Regions from separate parts of the Saccharopolyspora sp. NPDC049357 genome, predicted to be linked through region 1. Evidence: riboswitches for the same ligand, from Rfam matches in the RefSeq annotation. Region 1 holds a riboswitch; each other region holds the start of a gene.
The links. Region 1 has a riboswitch for cobalamin ahead of metE (5-methyltetrahydropteroyltriglutamate--homocysteine S-methyltransferase). Riboswitches for the same ligand answer to the same signal wherever they lie in the genome.
Positions count from the first base shown of each region.

Region 1 (4,204 bases):
CCGTTGTCGGTGGCGGCGAAACCGTCGAGCTGCTCGGCGAAGTACTGCACCATGTCGTTGCGCTCGGGCTCGCCGTGCACCAGCACGTCCAGGCCGATGTCCTCCTGCAGCGCGATGACGCGTTCGACCTCGTCGCGCATCCGCTGCCGGTAGGTGGCCGCGTCGATGCGCCCGGCGCGCAGCGCGGCCCGCGCCTTGCGGACGTCGGTCGTCTGCGGGAACGATCCGATCGTGGTGGTCGGCAGCGGCGGCAGGCGAAGCGACTTCTGCTGCGCTTCTGCCCGTTTCGCGTAATCGGTGCGCCGGGAGTCCTGCGGGCGCAGCGCGTCGAGTCGCGCGCGAACGCGGTTGTCGCGCACCCGCTCCGCCCGGGCCCGGTCGGCCACCGCCGCTCGCGCCTCGACGAGCTCGCTCTCGACGACGTCGCGGCCTTCGCGCAGCGCCCGCCCGAGGGTGACGACCTCGCGGACCTTCTGCGCCGCGAAGGACAGCCACGGCTTGACCTGCGGATCGAGCGTGGTCTCCGCGTCGACGTCGTAGGGCACGTGCAGCAGCGAGCAGGACGTGCCGATGCCCACCTCGCCGGCCGAGCCGAGCAGCGTCGCCGCCGCGGTCATGCACCGGTCGAGGTCGGCGCGCCAGATGTTGCGGCCGTCGATCACCCCCGCGACCAGAGTCTTGTCGCGCAACCCGGGCGTGGCGGCAACTCGGTCCTGAGCGGACGGATCGGTGACCAGGTCCAGCGCGATGCCCTCGATCGGCGCGGCGGCGAGCACGCCGAGCGCGTCACCGGGATCGCCGAAGTAGCAGGCGGTGAGGATCGCGGGGCGTTCGGCGAGGTCGCCTAGGCGCCGGTAGGTGTTGCGCAACGCGTCGAGCTCCTGCGGCGTGCGGTCGGCGGCCAGCGCGGGCTCGTCGAGCTGCACCCACTGCGCACCGGCCCGGTGGAGTTCGCCGAGCAGCTGCTCGTAGGCGTCGGTGAGTTCGGCGAGCTTGTCCAGCGGGTCGAAGTCCTCTTCGGACGGTTTGGACAGCAGCAGGAACGTCAGCGGCCCCACCAGCACCGGCCGGGTCTCCACCCCGAGCTTGCGCGCCTCCCGGAACTGCTCGACAGCGGTGCGGTCGGTGAGCGAGAAGCTCGTGTCCGGGCCGATTTCGGGGACCAGGTAGTGGTAGTTGGTGTCGAACCACTTCGTCATCTCCAGCGGGGGCACGGCCTCGGTGCCGCGCGCCATCGCGAAGTAGGTGTCCAACGCGCCGAGGCCCAGCTCGGCGTAGCGGCGCGGGACGGCGCCGAAGGCGACGGCGGTGTCCAGGACGTGGTCGTAGTAGGAGAACGTGTTGCCCGGCACCGAGTCGAGGCCTGCTTCGGCCAGACCTCGCCAGGTGTCCTCCCGCAGCCGACGCGCGACCTCCCGCAGGTCCGCCTCGCCGCTGCGGCCCGCCCAGTAGGACTCCAGGGCGCGCTTGAGCTCCCGGTTCGGGCCGATCCGGGGATGTCCGAGTACGGTGGATCCGATCTTGCTGGTCAACGCTCTCTCCTCGCGAGCTCGACGTGGTCGGTCGAGGACTTCGCGGCAGGCACGCGCCGACCAGCGGACGCACGTCGCCCGCTGATCGTCCGCCAGGTCCTCCCGCGAGACCTCGGACCAGCGCGCACCGTCGGTGCGCGCGCCGGTGGCAGGTCTTCGGACTCGCGGGCAGCCGGCCTCGGGGAGGTCCCGGTGGAACCTCGCGCATCAAGACCGGACCTACTGGCCGTCGCTTCCCGGACGCGTGACGCCCAGTGCTCATGACGGCGGTCGTTCCCGCTCACCGCTGCGGGGCAGTCCCGGATTCGCACCGGGTTCCCTCTTGCCTCGTCCGATCGCGCTCACCGCTCGACCGGACGAACCACCAGCACCCTCAGGCTAACCATCCACGGGCACGAGACAACCCCGCGCGGCGTCCGGCCGGGTCCCCATCACGGCTCTGAGCTCGTGTTCGACACCCGGAGGAGATCCCGATCACGGAGCGGTCAGCCGGCCTTGGCGGAACCGATGGTGAAGGGCGTGCCGAACGGGTCCTTGACCTCGGCGATGCGGCCGTAGGCCATGTCGTAGGGGGGCTGGACAACGCCGCCCGCGTCGGTGGCTCGTCGTGCGGTGGCGTCGGTGTCCTCGACCATGAACAGCGTGCCCCAGGACGAAGCGGTGGCGGACGGGTCGCCGAGGATGCCGCCGATCTCGTGGCCGTCGGGTCGGCGCAGGAACGTGAAGTCACCTTCGCCGAGGTGCCCCTCGCTGTCCAGGCTGAAGCCGAAGACCTTCGGGTAGAACTCCCGCGCCGGACCCGGGTCCGGGGTGACGAGATCGTTGCGCAGCAAGGTGTTCGGCTCGTTGACGAGGCGGGATCCGATGTGCTTGTTGCCGTGCCAGAGCCCGAACTGCCCGCCTACCGGGTCCTTGAGGATCGCCATCCGCCCCTTGTCCATCACGTCCATGGGCGGGGTGATCACCTGGCCGTCGGCGGCCTCCGCCTTGGACACGGTGCCGGCGACGTCATCGGTGGCGAAGTAGACGTTCCACCAGAACTCGGTCGCCTCGAGGTCGTGGTTGGGCATGAGCGCGGCGACTTCCCTGCCCCGGACCAGGCACATCGTGTAGCGGCCCATCTCCTCGGGCCCCACGTCGAACTCCCACCCGAAAACGGCGCCGTAGAAGTCCATCGCACGATTGAGATCGGGGATCCCCAGATCGATCCACGCGGGCGTCCCGTTGGGCTGCACCGCATCCACTTCCGCCATGACTCCTCCTCAGCTGCCGGGGAACTGCCACGACGGTAACCAGCGGCCCTGACAAATCGCCCACCGAAGCACGGGAGAGTGTCACCCCGGTGCACAGAGGAATTCTCAGGTTTTGATGGGGGACCAGGCTCGCAGCCACGTGTCGGGGTTGCTGAGGTCCGGGGTGGCGGTCGCGTTGCGCACGACCGGAACGCGCATCAGCATCCCGAAGTTGTCCGGATCGGCGATCCGGTGCTCGAGGCGCTCGTGGTTGCGCTCGCGCAGCTCGGGGTCGGTGAGGCAGCGGACCGCGCCGAACCCGCCCCGGGTGAACACACCGCTGCACAAGGTCAGGCTGCGCCGCACGTTGTAGGGGTTGGGGAAGCGCGCCAGCATGCCCACGTCCTCGATCAGCCGGTCGTCGTGCAACGTCGGCCGGTACTGCCGGGATTCCTCGGCGACCTCGAAGACCTCCCCGTGCCCGAGGTCGTCGACCTCGACCTGGCGCACCGGCAGCCCGAAGCGCACCTGACGCCGCATCGGGTTCATCGCCGGACTTCCCAGCAGCACCAGGTGCGCCTGCAGGTCGTGCGGGTCGATGCGGCGGGCGATGTCGAACCGCACGTCCGACGCGGGGTTCAGCGCGCGGACGTGCCCGTAGAGCTCGATCAACGAGTCACCGTCGGCGTAGGAGGACATCCCGATGTAGTTGCGCCGCTCGGGCGAAGCCAGCGGCGAGAGGTTCCGGGCGGGAACGCGCCCGGTGAGGATGCGCACCGGGCCGCCGTCGGGGAACCGCCAGAAGTCCGAGAACCCCTGCGCCGACGTGGACTCCTCCGCGTGGGACCGCAGCGCGTCCAGCTCCTCCTTGAGCTTCGCGCGGAGCCGGCGCTCCTGTTCGGTGAGCGAGGCCGGTGAGGGGAGTTTCCCGTTCCTCGCCGGGTTCTCGGCCGCGAAGAAGGTCGCGTAGTCGCCGAGCCGGGGCGGCGGCGGCACCTTCACCCCGCCTTCCCACTGCGAGACGCTGGAGACCGCCACGCCGAGGACCCGCGCCAACTTCCCCTGGGTCAGGCCGTGCCCCTGGCGCAGTTGCCGCAGCCGTGCGCCGAGACCGGACCGCTGCGCACTCACCATCGCCGCCTCCTCGTGATCAGGTCTTCGGTCGCCACTCGTAGAGCCGGTTCGCCGGGTTCTGCAGGTCGGGTGTGCCGGTCACGTGCCGCATCACCGGAACCCGCATCAGCACCCCGAAGCGGTCGAGGTCCTCGACCTCGTCGTGGAGGTAGGCGAGGTTGCGGTCCTTGGCCTGCGGATCGGTCAGGCAGCGCACCGCGCCGAACCCTCCCCTGGTGAACACGCCGCTGCAGAAGGTCAGCGTGCGGCGAATGTTGTTCGGGTTCGGGATCCGGGCGAGCATTCCGACGTCCTCGACGAGCTGAT
Region 1 is NZ_JBFAQJ010000060.1:17,547-21,750, reverse strand. It holds gene metE (5-methyltetrahydropteroyltriglutamate--homocysteine S-methyltransferase) at 1-1,532, opposite strand, end outside; cobalamin riboswitch at 1,662-1,913, opposite strand; gene AB0J91_RS31025 (VOC family protein) at 2,018-2,785, opposite strand; gene AB0J91_RS31020 (helix-turn-helix domain-containing protein) at 2,891-3,898, opposite strand; gene AB0J91_RS31015 (helix-turn-helix transcriptional regulator) at 3,915-4,204, opposite strand, start outside.

Region 2 (4,204 bases), on a different contig from region 1:
ACTTCAGGGCCACGAGCACGCCCGGTGCGTTGGTGATCAGCGCACCCAGCCCGGAGATGACCAGCGCGACCTGCAGCGCGCTGGCGCTGTGGATTCCGGCCAGCGCCAGCAGTCCCGCCTTGCGGCCGTGGTTCAGCGATGTGCGCAGCAGCAGGAAGACGTCCACTCCCGGTGTGATGATCACGACCGCGCTCGCCAGCAGGAAGGCGGGCAGCGGCGTCGGGTCCAGGAGCACGGCGAATTCCTCTCCTCTTCGCGGGCAGCACGGGCTGCCGCATCGCTTGATCAGGTTCTTCTCGTCATCCGGTCAGGTGAGATCGGCCGATGCCGGTGGTGGAGGTGCCCCGGTTCCGCGATGCCCTGGGATGGAGGCGCGACTGTCAACGGCGACATTCGCGAAAGGATTTGCTTCCAGGATCAAGTTTAACGAAATATTTTCCTGCCAATCTGTGAGTTGCGACTCGTGATGTTTCGGTGTGCGGGTGAATACGGTGTGTCCGCTCCGCCGATGACCGCGACAGCTGGAGGCACCGACTTTGGGCCGCGACGAACAGGGACCCGCTGACAAGACCCGTGCGCTGCGCGCGCTCGCCATCGCCGGAGCGGTCACCGCTCTGGCGGGCGCGAACCCCGCCGCCCACGCGGACCCGGCGATCACCGGGGACGACCAGCCGCAATCCCGGATCCTCGGCGGCTCGGGCGCCACCACGAACGACGCGCCCTGGGTGGTCGCGCTGACCGACCGGTACGGCAACCAGTTCTGCGGCGGCACCCTGATCCGCGCGGGCGAGGTCGTCACCGCGGCGCACTGCGCGCACGATCCGCTCACAGGGGCCGAACGCTCGCCCGAGGACGTCCGCGTGGTCGCCGGGCGCACGGACCTGCGCAGCTCGCAGGGCAGCGAAGCCGAGGTGGACGACGTGTGGGTGCACCCGGGCTACGAGGACTTCACCACCGGCGACGACCTCGCCGTGCTCAAGCTCAACGCTCCGCTGCCGCAGCGCCCGCTGCCCGTGGTCGCGCCCGGTGAGACCGCGCCGTACGAGCCGGGCGCCATGGCCCGCGTCTACGGATGGGGCCGGACCAGCGAGAACGGTCCCAACTCGGACAGCTTGCGCTCCGTCGAGGTGCCCGTCGCCGCCGACGACGCCTGCCGCTCGGCCTACCCGAACTACGACCCGCGCAGCATGTTCTGCGCCGGGTACCCCGAAGGCGGGCGCGACGCCTGCGCGGGCGACTCCGGCGGGCCGATCGTCGCCGGCGGACGGCTCATCGGCGTGGTGTCCTACGGCACCGGCTGCGGTCGTCCCGGCACGCCCGGTGTCTACACCAGGCTGTCGAACTACCCGTTGTGAGCGGTCGGCGAGTGGTCTGCACAACTCCCGCCGCTGGCGAGTGCGGGAAACCGGGAAGTCCTGTGATATCCAGGTAAGGGTGACCCTTCAGCCGCTCGCGACCGCCGTGCAACGCGCCTACACCGCAGACCTCGACGCCTCCGACTTCTACCGGATGCTGCGGCTGCGGGTCGACGTCTTCGTCGTCGAGCAGGAATGCCCCTACCCCGAACTCGACGGGCGCGACCTGGAGGACTCCACCCGCCACTTCTGGGTCGACTCCGCCGACGACTACGTGCTCGGCTACCTGCGGCTGCTGGAAGACCCCGACGGCACCTACCGCATCGGCCGCGTCTGCACCGCCAAGAGCGCCCGCGGCTTGGGCATCGGCCGGAAGCTGATGCGCGCCGCCGTCGCCGAGGTGCAGAACTCGCCCGCCGTGCTGTCCGCCCAGACCTACGCCAAGGACTTCTACGCCTCCTTCGGCTTCGTGGCGACCGGGGAGGAATACCTCGAAGACGGCATCCCGCACGTCGACATGCGACGCGAACCCCGCCGCGCGGGGATCACCGCCGCTCGCTGAGGCGCCTTCGGGGATGCGGCGGAGCCGGTCGGTTTCCGCCACCCGCACCGCCGAGCAGAGCAACCACCACCACTCCGAACTGTGAGTTGCGGCGCCGGAAGGTTGGGCGCTTGATCGACGTCTGGGACGATGTCGGTGAATCCGTTTGCAAGGGGTGTTGGCAGGAAGCCGGTGCGAGTCCGGCACGGTCGGCGCCACTGTGACCGGGGAGCGGACCTCCCGCGCGAGCCACCGGGGTGACCTGGGAAGGCCGGAGGGACGTGACGATCCGGGAGTCAGGACACTGCGGCCCCTTGTTCCCGACAGCGGGGCGTCCGCACCCCGAGGAAGGAACCACACCGGCATGTCCGCTGCCCCTCGCTTCCCCTTCTCCGCCGTGGTCGGCCACGACGATCTGCGGCTCGCGCTGCTGCTCAACGCGGTGCACCCGCGCATCGGCGGTGTTCTGGTGCGCGGTGAGAAGGGCACGGCCAAGTCGACCGTGGTGCGCGCCCTCGCCTCGCTGCTGCCGTCGTTGGACGTCGTCGACGACTGCCGCTTCGGCTGCGACCCCGCCGCGCCCGACCCGCAGTGCCCCGACGCGCCGCACGGCGCCACCGCCACCCGGCGGCCCGCGCAGCTCGTCGAACTGCCCGTCGGCGCCACCGAAGACCGGCTCATCGGCTCGCTCGACCTCGAACGCGCGCTGACCGAAGGCGTCCGCGCCTTCCAACCCGGCCTGCTCGCCGGAGCGCACCGCGGCGTGCTCTACGTCGACGAGGTCAACCTGCTGCACGACCACCTCGTGGACCTGCTGCTCGACGCCGCCGCCATGGGCCGCGCCCACGTCGAGCGCGACGGCGTGTCCGTCTCGCACGCCTCGTCGTTCCTGCTGGTCGGCACCATGAACCCGGAGGAAGGTGAACTCCGGCCGCAGCTGCTCGACCGCTTCGGGCTCACCGTGCAGGTCGCCGCCTCCCGCGAGGTCGGCACCCGCACGGAGGTCGTCCGCCGCCGGCTCGCCTTCGAATCCGACCCCGCCGGGTTCGCCGCCCAGTGGGCCGAGGCGGACGCCGAACTCGCCGAGCACATCCGCGCCGCCCGCGCCCGCGTCGAGAACGTCGTGCTGCCCGACTCCGAACTGCGCCGGATCTCCGCGCTGTGCGCGGCCTTCGACGTCGACGGCATGCGCGCCGACCTGGTGCTGGCGCGCACCGCCATCGCCCACGCCGCCTGGCGCGGCGCCGACGCCGTCAGCGAGGAGGACGTGGAAGCCGCAGCCCGCCTGGCCCTGCCGCACCGGCGCCGTCGCGACCCGTTCGACGAACCCGGCATGGCCGAGGACCAGCTGCAGCAAGCCCTCTCCGACGCCGCCGAGCAGGCCGACGACCAGCCGCCGGAAGATCCCGACGACGACCCCGACGGAGGACCCGACGGCGGTCCCGGTGGAGGCGGCGAACCCCAGGACGAGCCCACCGGACCCACCGGCGGCGGAGGCGGCGAGGAGCAGGACCAGCAGCCCGGTGGCGGTGACTCCGAACGCGCCCCCGTCGGCGCCGGGCAGTCGTTCCGCGCCCGGTTGCTGGAAGTGCCCGGACTCGGCGAAGGCGCACCCGGCCGCCGGTCCCGCGCGCGCTCCCGCAGCGGGCGCACCACCCGCGCCACCACCGCCGGCGGCCACGGCCTGCACGTGACCGCCACCCTCGCCGCGGCCGCGCCCCACCAAGCCGCGCGCGGACGCAGCGGGCCCGGCCTCGTCCTGCGCTCCGACGACGTCCGCCGATCCCTGCGCGAAGGCCGTGAGGGCAACCTCGTGCTCTTCGCCGTCGACGCCTCCGGCTCGATGGCCGCCCGCGACCGGATGACCGCCGTCAGCGGCGCCGTCCTGTCCCTGCTGCGCGACGCCTACCAGCGGCGCGACAAGGTCGGCGTGATCACCTTCCGCGGCGACAAGGCCGAAGTCGCCCTGCCGCCCACCTCCTCGGTCGACGTCGCCGCCGCCCGCCTCCGCCGGATGCGCACCGGCGGGCGCACCCCGCTCGCCGACGGACTGCTGCGCACCAAGCACCTCATCCAGACCGAGAGCACCCGCGACCCGCAGCGCCGACCGCTCGTCGTGCTGCTCACCGACGGCAAGGCCACCGTCGGCGTCCAAGGCGCCACCGGAAGCAAGCAGGCCGTCGACGACGCCCTGCGCGCGGCACGCGTGCTCGCCGATACCGGAACCGCCTCCGTGGTCGTCGACTGCGAGAACGGTCCCGTCAAGCTCGGACTGGCGAACCAGGTGGCCACAGCCTTGGGCGGACCC
Region 2 is NZ_JBFAQJ010000021.1:70,263-74,466, reverse strand. It holds gene AB0J91_RS18975 (LysE family translocator) at 1-235, opposite strand, end outside; gene AB0J91_RS18970 (serine protease) at 537-1,355, shown strand; gene AB0J91_RS18965 (GNAT family N-acetyltransferase) at 1,435-1,917, shown strand; cobalamin riboswitch at 2,034-2,222, shown strand; gene AB0J91_RS18960 (putative cobaltochelatase) at 2,261-4,204, shown strand, end outside.
Region 2: it holds a riboswitch for cobalamin, as region 1 does, so the genes downstream of both, AB0J91_RS18960 (putative cobaltochelatase) here and metE (5-methyltetrahydropteroyltriglutamate--homocysteine S-methyltransferase) in region 1, are expected to answer to the same signal.

Region 3 (4,204 bases), on a different contig from region 1:
CGTGCTCGAACAGCGCGATCACCCCGATCACCAGCGCCGCGGCCGCGGTCTGCACGGCCGCGCCGGAGCGCAGGTCGATGCCGCCGCAGTAGCGCTGCTGGTAGAGACCGCCCGCAGAGAAGCCCAGCAGCCCGATCAGCGTGAGCAGGATCGCGGGGTTCCACTCGCCCTCGGCCGCGACCTGCCCGCCCAGGGTGACCAGCACCGCCAGCACGCCGAGCGCGAGGCCGAGGAGCCGCCACCGGCTCAGCCGCTCCCGCAGCAGCACTGCCGCCAGCGCGGCCGTGAGCACCGGGTTCATCGAGATCACCAGGGCCGTCACCGAGGCGTGCACCCCGGCGGCCATGCCGCCGTAGCACCCGCCGAACTGCATCGCGTGCGTCAGCAGACCGGCCGCGGCGCTGTGCCCGAGGCCGCCGCCGGTCGGCCAGACGGCCCGGCGCACCAGCGCGATCGCCGTGAGCACCGTCGCCGCCAGCGTCAGGCGCACGGCGGTCAGCAGGAACGGCGGGGCGGCGGCCACGCCCAGAGCTCCGGTCGGGTAACCGCTGGCCCAGAAGAAGACGATCGGTGCGGCGAGCGAGAGCGGGATCGACCGCGAGGTGTGCATGTCCACGAGCGTTCCGGTGCGGCTCCGCCGTGTCCAACAACGATAAGCAATCGCGATCGATCGCAGTTCCTGATCGGTCTAAGCTGGACGGCATGAGTGCGGTGCTCGACGTCGTCGCGCTGCGCAGCCTGGTGGCCGTCGCCGAGTGCGGCGGGTTCCACCGGGCCGCGGCGGCGCTGTACCTGACGCAGTCCGCGATCAGCCAGCACCTGCGCAAGCTCGAACGCGCGCTGGACCGCAAGCTGGTGGTCCGCGAAGGCAGGCACGCCCGGTTCACCGCCGACGGCGAGCTGCTGCTGGCCGAGGCCCGCCGCATCCTCGACGTTCACGACGAGGCGGTGCGCAGGCTCGGCGCCGAAGGTCGAGGCACGCTGGTGTTCGGCTCCACCGAGCACGCCGCCGACCGCTTCCTGCCCGAGCTGGCTTCCGGGATGCGCACGGCGTTCCCGGACCGCGAGATCCGCTTCCGGCTGGACCGCACGGCCCGGCTCGCCGACTCGGTCGACCGCGGCAGCATCGACCTCGCTCTGCTCATCGACGACACCGTCTGCTCCCGCAGCATCGACGCAGGTCGTTTCCGGCTGGAGTGGTTCTCCGCTCCGGACTGGCAGCCGCCGCCCGAGGACCGGCCGCTGCCGATGGTCGTGTTCGACCAGCCCTGCACCCTGCGCAGACACGCGATCGAGGCGATGGACGCGCTCGGCAGGGGGCCGGATCTGGTCTGCGAAGCGGCCGACCTCTCCGGCGTGCTCGCCGCGGCACGCGCGGGTCTGGGCGTGACGCTCCTGCCCTCGACCAAGACCCGGCCGGTCGGGCTGGTCGAGCGCCGCGACCTGCCGCGCCTGGACCCCGTCCAACTCCGGGTGCGCGCCAAGCCGGGCCTGCCCGTGGACGTCGCCGAAGTCGCCGCGAACGTCGTCCGCGACGTCCTCGCCGAGGTCGCGTGAGCAGACCGCGGTGAAGGCCAGTGCGCCGGTCCGGAAGCCGAGTGCCTCCGATCAGCTCGATCTCCCCGCCGACGGTTCTGGAGAGCTGGTCAGGCGGGCAGGTGGACGCGCCTGCGGAGTCGGTCTCCGATGTCGTTGGAGGCGTTGTCCAGGAGCTTGTGGGCGAGTTCGAAGAGGGCTCGCGCGATGGCGATCTCGTCGCCGATCTGCGGTACCTCGGGGTCGTCGGGGTGCCTGCGGGCCGTGCCGTGACCGTGCAGCGCCTGCCCGGCGGGAGTGGTGAATCCGACATCCGCGGTCGTCTTCGCCCCTGCCTCCACGACCTGCAGGTTCAGCGTGATCGAGTGCGTCTCGTTCATGGTGGCCTCCTTGACGCAGCATCGAGCCGGAGCAATGGGCTCACCCGACCGTGTACCCCTGTTTGAGCCAGTTGAAAGCGGTATCGACCGACGGGAGCAGCGCGCAGATCACGCAACGTGATCGATTTCACCAGGTTTGACCTCGGACCGTAGATCAGGCAAGGATGACCGTCGCCGACAGTGCAGGAACCCGGTGCGAGTCCGGGACGGTCCCGCCACTGTGACCGGGGAGTGGTCCCCACCCATCGCCACGGCTGTCACCAGCTGGAAGGCGGGGGAACCACGCCGATCCGGGAGTCAGGACACTGCGCGCCGGCCCCGCGCCGCGAACCCGCGGCGCGCGGCCACCGAACCCCGGGCGGGAGAACCCAGGAGGTCGGATATCCCATGAGTCGGGATGCCGAAGTGAGCCGGCACACCACCGGCTGGGGCGCGCGCGAGCGCCGGAAGTCAGCGGTCCTGCTGGCCGCCATCGGAGCACTGCACCTCGCGGGCTGGGGTGCCTACCTGCTGCACGAGCAGGCGTTCAGCACCGCCGGTGGCCTCGCCGCCGCCGGCACCACCGCCTACCTGCTCGGCCTGCGGCACGGCTTCGACGCCGACCACGTCGCCGTCATCGACGACGCCACCCGGCTGCTGATGCAGCGCGGCAGGCGTCCGGTGTCCACCGGCATGTGGTTCGCCCTCGGCCACGCCAGCGTCGTGATGCTGCTGGCCTGCGCGGTCGCCTTCATCGCCGGACCCGCCGCCCAGCAGTGGGCCGAGCAGACCGGCGTGCGCATGGCCACCGCCGTCGACCTGATCGTGGTCGCCGTGCTGACCGCCCTCGTCGTGCTCAACGCGCTCGTGCTGCGCGACGCGTGGCGGCTGCTGCGCCGCGCCCGGAGCGGCGCCATCGACGAAACCGAGGTCGAGATCGTCCTCGGACGCCGCGGTCTGCTCGCACGACTGCTGCGCGGCCGGATGCAGGGCGTGGCCCGGTCCTGGCACCTGTTCGGCATCGGCCTGCTGTTCGGCCTCGGCATGCAGACCGCCACCGAGATCACCGTCCTGGCGATGGTCACCCCGGGCGCGAACCTGTCGGCCATCGCCGTGCTGAGCCTGCCGCTGCTGTTCGCCGCCGGCATGTGCACTGTGGACAGCGTGGACGGAATGCTGATGTCCCGCGCCTACACCTGGTCCCTGGCCCGACCGCTGCGGCGGCTGTGGGTCAACGTCACCACCACCGCGCTGACCGTGGGGCTCGCCGCGCTGGTCGCCTTCGTCGTGCTCTGCGGGGTCCTGGCCGAATCGGGCCTGGACTTCCTCGACGGGGTCGCCGCGATCGGTGACCAGTTCGAGCTGCTCGGATACGTGACCCTGGGCCTGTTCCTGCTGGTCTGGGGCGGTGCGGCGGCGTGGTGGCGGTTCGCCGCTCGGAAAAGCGCGGAAATCGCATAGGAAACAGGAACGACCATGAGGCGCACAGTCCACCCGATCGAGACCGAGTCCTACCGGATCATGCGGTCACGAGCCGACTTCGACCGGTTCGAACCGCTGACCCGGGCGGTCGTCGAACGCGTCGTGCACACCACCGCCGACCCCAGCTGGACCGGCGAGGTCGTCGCGGACGAACCCGCGCTGCGGCAAGGCCGCGACGCGCTGCTCGCCGGGGCACCGCTGATCACCGACGTGCGCATGGTCGCCTCCGGCATCACCGCCCGCGAGGTCCGCATCGGCCTGGACTTCCCCGGGGTCACCGACCTCGCCGCCTCCGAAGAGCTCACCCGCTCCGCGGCCGGGATGCGGCTCGCGGCGGCCGAACACCCGCGCGGTGCGGTGTGGGCCGTCGGCAACGCCCCCACCGCGCTCCTCGAACTGCTCCGGCTCGCCGAGAACGGCGAACTGGAACCGGCGCTGATCGTCGGAGTCCCGGTCGGCTTCGTCGGCGCCGTGGACAGCAAGGCCGCACTGCGGCGCAGCGGCCTACCGGCCGTGAGCACCCTGACCGAACGTGGTGGCGCGGCGATCGCCGCCGCCGCCATCAACGCCCTGCTCTACTGGGCAGAACCTGGAGGTAACCGGTGACCGAACCGCTGCTGGTCGTGGGCCACGGCACGGTGGACGAACAAGGCGTCGCGCAGTTCCACGCCTTCCTCGAACGGCTCAAGGCCCGGATGTCGGCAGCCGGTGTCGACAGCTCGGGCGGGTTCATCGAGCTGTCCGCCCCCGCGGTCACCGAAGCCTGGACCGAACTCACCGACAAGGGCCACCGCCGGATGGCCGCGGTGCCGCTGGTGCTGGTCGCC
Region 3 is NZ_JBFAQJ010000021.1:54,025-58,228, reverse strand. It holds gene AB0J91_RS18905 (DMT family transporter) at 1-610, opposite strand, end outside; gene AB0J91_RS18900 (LysR substrate-binding domain-containing protein) at 703-1,557, shown strand; gene AB0J91_RS18895 (DUF1876 domain-containing protein) at 1,647-1,916, opposite strand; cobalamin riboswitch at 2,100-2,224, shown strand; gene AB0J91_RS18890 (nickel transporter) at 2,304-3,356, shown strand; gene AB0J91_RS18885 (precorrin-8X methylmutase) at 3,372-3,983, shown strand; gene AB0J91_RS18880 (sirohydrochlorin chelatase) at 3,980-4,204, shown strand, end outside.
Region 3: it holds a riboswitch for cobalamin, as region 1 does, so the genes downstream of both, AB0J91_RS18890 (nickel transporter) here and metE (5-methyltetrahydropteroyltriglutamate--homocysteine S-methyltransferase) in region 1, are expected to answer to the same signal.

Region 4 (4,204 bases), on a different contig from region 1:
GCATCGGCGCGACCCTCGCGAGCCTAGTCGCGAAGACCACGGTCGGTGGTGACTGGCGGATCGTCTTCTACGCCGGCGGCTTCGGAACCCTGCTCGCCCTGATCGTCATCGCCGTGCTGCTGCCCGAGTCGATCGCCTTCCTCGAGCAGCGCCGTCCCCGCGGCGCCCTGGAGCGCATCAACCGAACCCTGGCGCGAATGGGGATGGACTCCACCAGCACGCACGACCTCGACCGGGCGAGCTCGGCTCGCAAGGACGCCGAGCAGGCCGGTTCGGGCTGGTTGAAGCAGCTGCTCGCCCCCACGATCCTGCTCTGGATCATCTTCATCACCATCATGTTCGGCTTCTACTTCGTGAACAGCTGGACCCCAACGCTTCTCGCCGAGGAGGGGCTTTCGAAGAGCGCTGCGGTCACCGCCGGGATGGCGATCTCGATCGGCGGCACCGTCGGCTCAGTGCTCTACGGCCTGGCCGCCCGGGTGCGCCCGCCGCGGGTCGTGCTGATCGGGTTCTCCCTGCTGTCGGCCGCGATGATGGTCGTGTTCATCCTGAGCACCTCGATCCTGTGGCTCGGGTTCGGGATCGGCGTCATCGTCGGCGCGCTGATCAACGGCTGCATCGCCGGTGCGTACACCGTCGGGCCACCGCTGTACCCGTCCAACCTCCGCAGCGTCGGCATGGGCTGGGCGCTGGGCATGGGCCGGATCGGCGCCATCCTCTCCCCGACCATCGCGGGGCTGCTCAAGGACGCGGGCGCCTCGGCGACCCAGCTCTACGTCGGCGCCGCCGCAGTCGTCGCGCTCTGCGCGGTCGCCCTGGTCGCAGTGCGCAAGCACGACCCGGAATCCACCCCGGCGGCCGAGGAACCGGCCACGGCCTGAGGAATCCTGACCTGGTCCGCCGCGAAGTTCGTGCCCCACACGAGATCGGGTGTGGGGCACGAACTTCGTCGCGTCGGCCGGGGGAAGCCGACGTCGCCCTCGACGTCGCCGCGGCAGATCTACCGCTGGGCGGCCAACGCCTCCGTTGCGGCTGCGCTGCGGCTGGACTCGTTGAGCAGGCCGAAGGAGAAGCCGAGCACCGCCCACATGCCCGCGAGCTCGGCGAGCGAGGCGAGCCGGAACTGCCACAACAACGCGGCGGGAACGTCGGCCGGTATCGGATCGGGGTTCGCCGGCCAGGCCCACAGCGCAACGCCGGCGAGCACCGCTGTCGCTGCCGCGGTGGCGGTGGTGGACCGGCTCGGGTTCCACCCGCGGGCCCGCAGGTAGCCGTGCAGGTGGTGGGCCGCGAGCACGATCAGGACGCCTGCGGCGATGAACGAGAAGTACGACAGCGTCCGGCCCGACACCGACTCGGTTTCACCGACGCCGGGCGGATTCGCCGGGTACTTCAACGCGGGCAGCAGCGACACCGCGAAGAATCCCACCGCGGTCAGCTGGAGGCTGCGCCCGAAGTCGGTGCGCGCGGTCATCCGATGACGGACGCTGGCGAACACGACCGCGAAGATCACGCCGATGGCCACCCCCACCAGGACGGCGGCGACCATGCCGCCGACCACCTGGACGGGCCGGGAGAACATCTCCTCGTGCGCGTGCTCACCCGAGGCGTGCGAGCGAGCTTCCTCGATCCCGAGCGATGCCTGCAGCGGGGCTTGCACCAGCAGCAACGAGAACAGCGCTGCGGTCAGACCGGCGAACGCTCCGGCGAGCAGACCGCGCCGGAGGACAGCGTTGAACGGCGAGCTCATCACGCCCCCGCTCAGTGGCACGGAACGCCGAGGGCGTGCCTGCCGTCGTGGGTGAACTCGTGCACGACATCGGCGGCCTGCGCGAGCAGGAGGCCGTTGTCCTGCAGCACGACGTACAAGGCCACCAGGGCGAACGCGGCGAGCGCCCAAGCCCAGGCAGGAACGTGGATCCGCGGTGCGGCAGCGGACAGAGCAGGAGCGGTCATGTCGAATCCTCTTTCCATCTCTCGTGGAACTCGGTGCGTGCCGCAGCCGGTCTCCTGGCTTCCGGATCGACGCTTCCCCTGGCCTTCCCAGTCACCTGCCGGTGTCCAGTGGCGCTGTCAGGGTCGCTCCCCGGTCACAGTGGCGAGGACCACGCCGGATTTCCACCGGCTTCCCGTGCACTGCGGCATCCGGAACGGTAGAGGGAGATCCGCGCGGGCACAACAGCCGATCAAGCGACGAACGTCACCGCGCGCCTTGCGCACGACCGTTGTTCAGGTGCAATGACTTCGTGGACGATTCGACCGCTCGCCTGCTGGACCGATGCACCCGATCCCTCGCTCGCGCACCCGAGCATCCCGGAAAGCTCGTGCCGTGGGCGGAGTTCTGCCGTCCGCTTTCAGGCCTGCTCTCCTGCAACGTGCGGGAATGGCAACGGCTGGGCGGTTTTCAACACCACCGGGCCGCAACCGTTCTCGTCGCCTTCCGCGCGTCCTGGCTCGCGTTGTGCGCGACGGTTCCTGAACGCCACCTGGGTTTGCCCATCCCCTCGCTGGCCACCGCACGAGCCGCGGTCGACGACCGGGGGATGCTGCGGGGCCTCGTCCTCGATCCCCAGAACACCGAACACGCCTGGTGGGCCACCGTTTCCGGTTTCCTCTCACCCCTCACCGAAGGACTGGCCTCCCTGGGCGGCCCACCACCCGACAGCGACCAGTACTGGGGCAACGCCGTCGGCTTGATCGGTGAAGTGCTCCGGCGCATGGCCATCGACGGAGCCGGCGGGAACGTCTTCGACACCGCCGTCGAACTGCGCAACGCCACCGGACGCGACGACCTGCTCGACCTCAGCAACACACCACGCGGTCTGCGCTCCCGGCGCCGAACCTGCTGCCAGCTGTGGCGCGCCAACGCCGGCTGCTGCACCGAGTGCGTGCTCCACAACGCACCCCGATCCAGGCGGACCCAACGCGGGTGAGCCTCGAACCGATCAGGAGACCGGGAGCCCGACGAGGGCGGCTGCGGCGCCGAGTCCAGCGCAGATCGCCAGCACCCTCAGCATCGGCCAGCGCAGGGCGAACACGAGCACGAGGGCGATCGCGGTGATGGCGGCTGCGACAGGCCGGATGCCGGCCAGATCGGGCAGGTTCAGCGACAGGGGCCCGAGCTGCTGGAGATGCGTGCTGGCGAACAGGGTGTGGCCCGCGAAGTACAGGGCGAGGTTGGCGATCACACCGACCACAGCGGCGGTGATCCCGGTCAGCGCGGCCGACAGCGCGTGGTTGTGGCGGAGGCGTTCGACGTGCGGGGCGCCCAGCAGGATGAACAGGAAGCACGGCACGAACGTCACCCACGTCGTCAGCAGCGCACCCAGCACGGCGGCGACCCACGGGTCGAGCGTCCCTGGATTGTTGTACGCGCCGAGGAAGGCGACGAACTGCACCACCATGATCAGCGGCCCCGGAGTCGTCTCGGCCAACGCCAGGCCGCGCACCATGTCCGAGGCCGACAGCCACCCGTAGACCTCCACGGCGCGCTGCGCGACGAAGGCCAGAACGGCGTAGGCGCCACCGAAGGTGACCAGTGCCGTTCCGGAGAAGAACACCCCCTGCGTGGTGAACACGCTGCCCGCACCGGTGAACAGGGCGACCGCTGCGACCGGCAGCCCCCAGGCGATCAGCCCGACCGCCAGGATCTGCAGCCCGCGGCGCAGCGAGGGCGTCTCGTGGTGCAAAGCGCCATCGGAGATCAACGGTGCCGTGCCGTCAGCGGCACCGTCGCTCTCGGCGCGGTTCATGATGTGCGGGGCGAACCGGGCCAGCAGCCAGCCGGTCAGACCGGCGGCGGCGATGACGATCGGGAAGGCGATGCCGAACACGGCGATGGCCACGAACGCCCCGACGGCCAGCGCGATGAGCGCGGGATGGCCCAGCGCCCGCCGACCCACTCGGACCACGGCCTGGGCGACGATGGCCACCACCGCCGGTGCCAGGCCGGCGAAGATCGCGGTGACCGCGGTCGTGTCACCGAAGGCCACGTAGATCGCCGACAACCCGAGCAACGCGACCACACCGGGAAGCACGAACAGGACCCCGGCGACCAGGCCACCGCGCAGACCGTTGAGCAACCATCCGATGTAGATGGCCAGCTGCTGAGCTTCTGGACCGGGCAGCAACATGCAGTAGTTCAGCGCGTGCAGGAACCGCCGCTGACCGATCCAGCGCTTCTGCTCCACCAAGGTCCGCTGCA
Region 4 is NZ_JBFAQJ010000041.1:18,905-23,108, reverse strand. It holds gene AB0J91_RS26770 (MFS transporter) at 1-881, shown strand, start outside; gene AB0J91_RS26765 (CbtA family protein) at 1,001-1,750, opposite strand; gene AB0J91_RS26760 (CbtB-domain containing protein) at 1,762-1,956, opposite strand; cobalamin riboswitch at 1,983-2,156, opposite strand; gene AB0J91_RS26755 (hypothetical protein) at 2,247-2,933, shown strand; gene chrA (chromate efflux transporter) at 2,946-4,204, opposite strand, start outside.
Region 4: it holds a riboswitch for cobalamin, as region 1 does, so the genes downstream of both, AB0J91_RS26760 (CbtB-domain containing protein) here and metE (5-methyltetrahydropteroyltriglutamate--homocysteine S-methyltransferase) in region 1, are expected to answer to the same signal.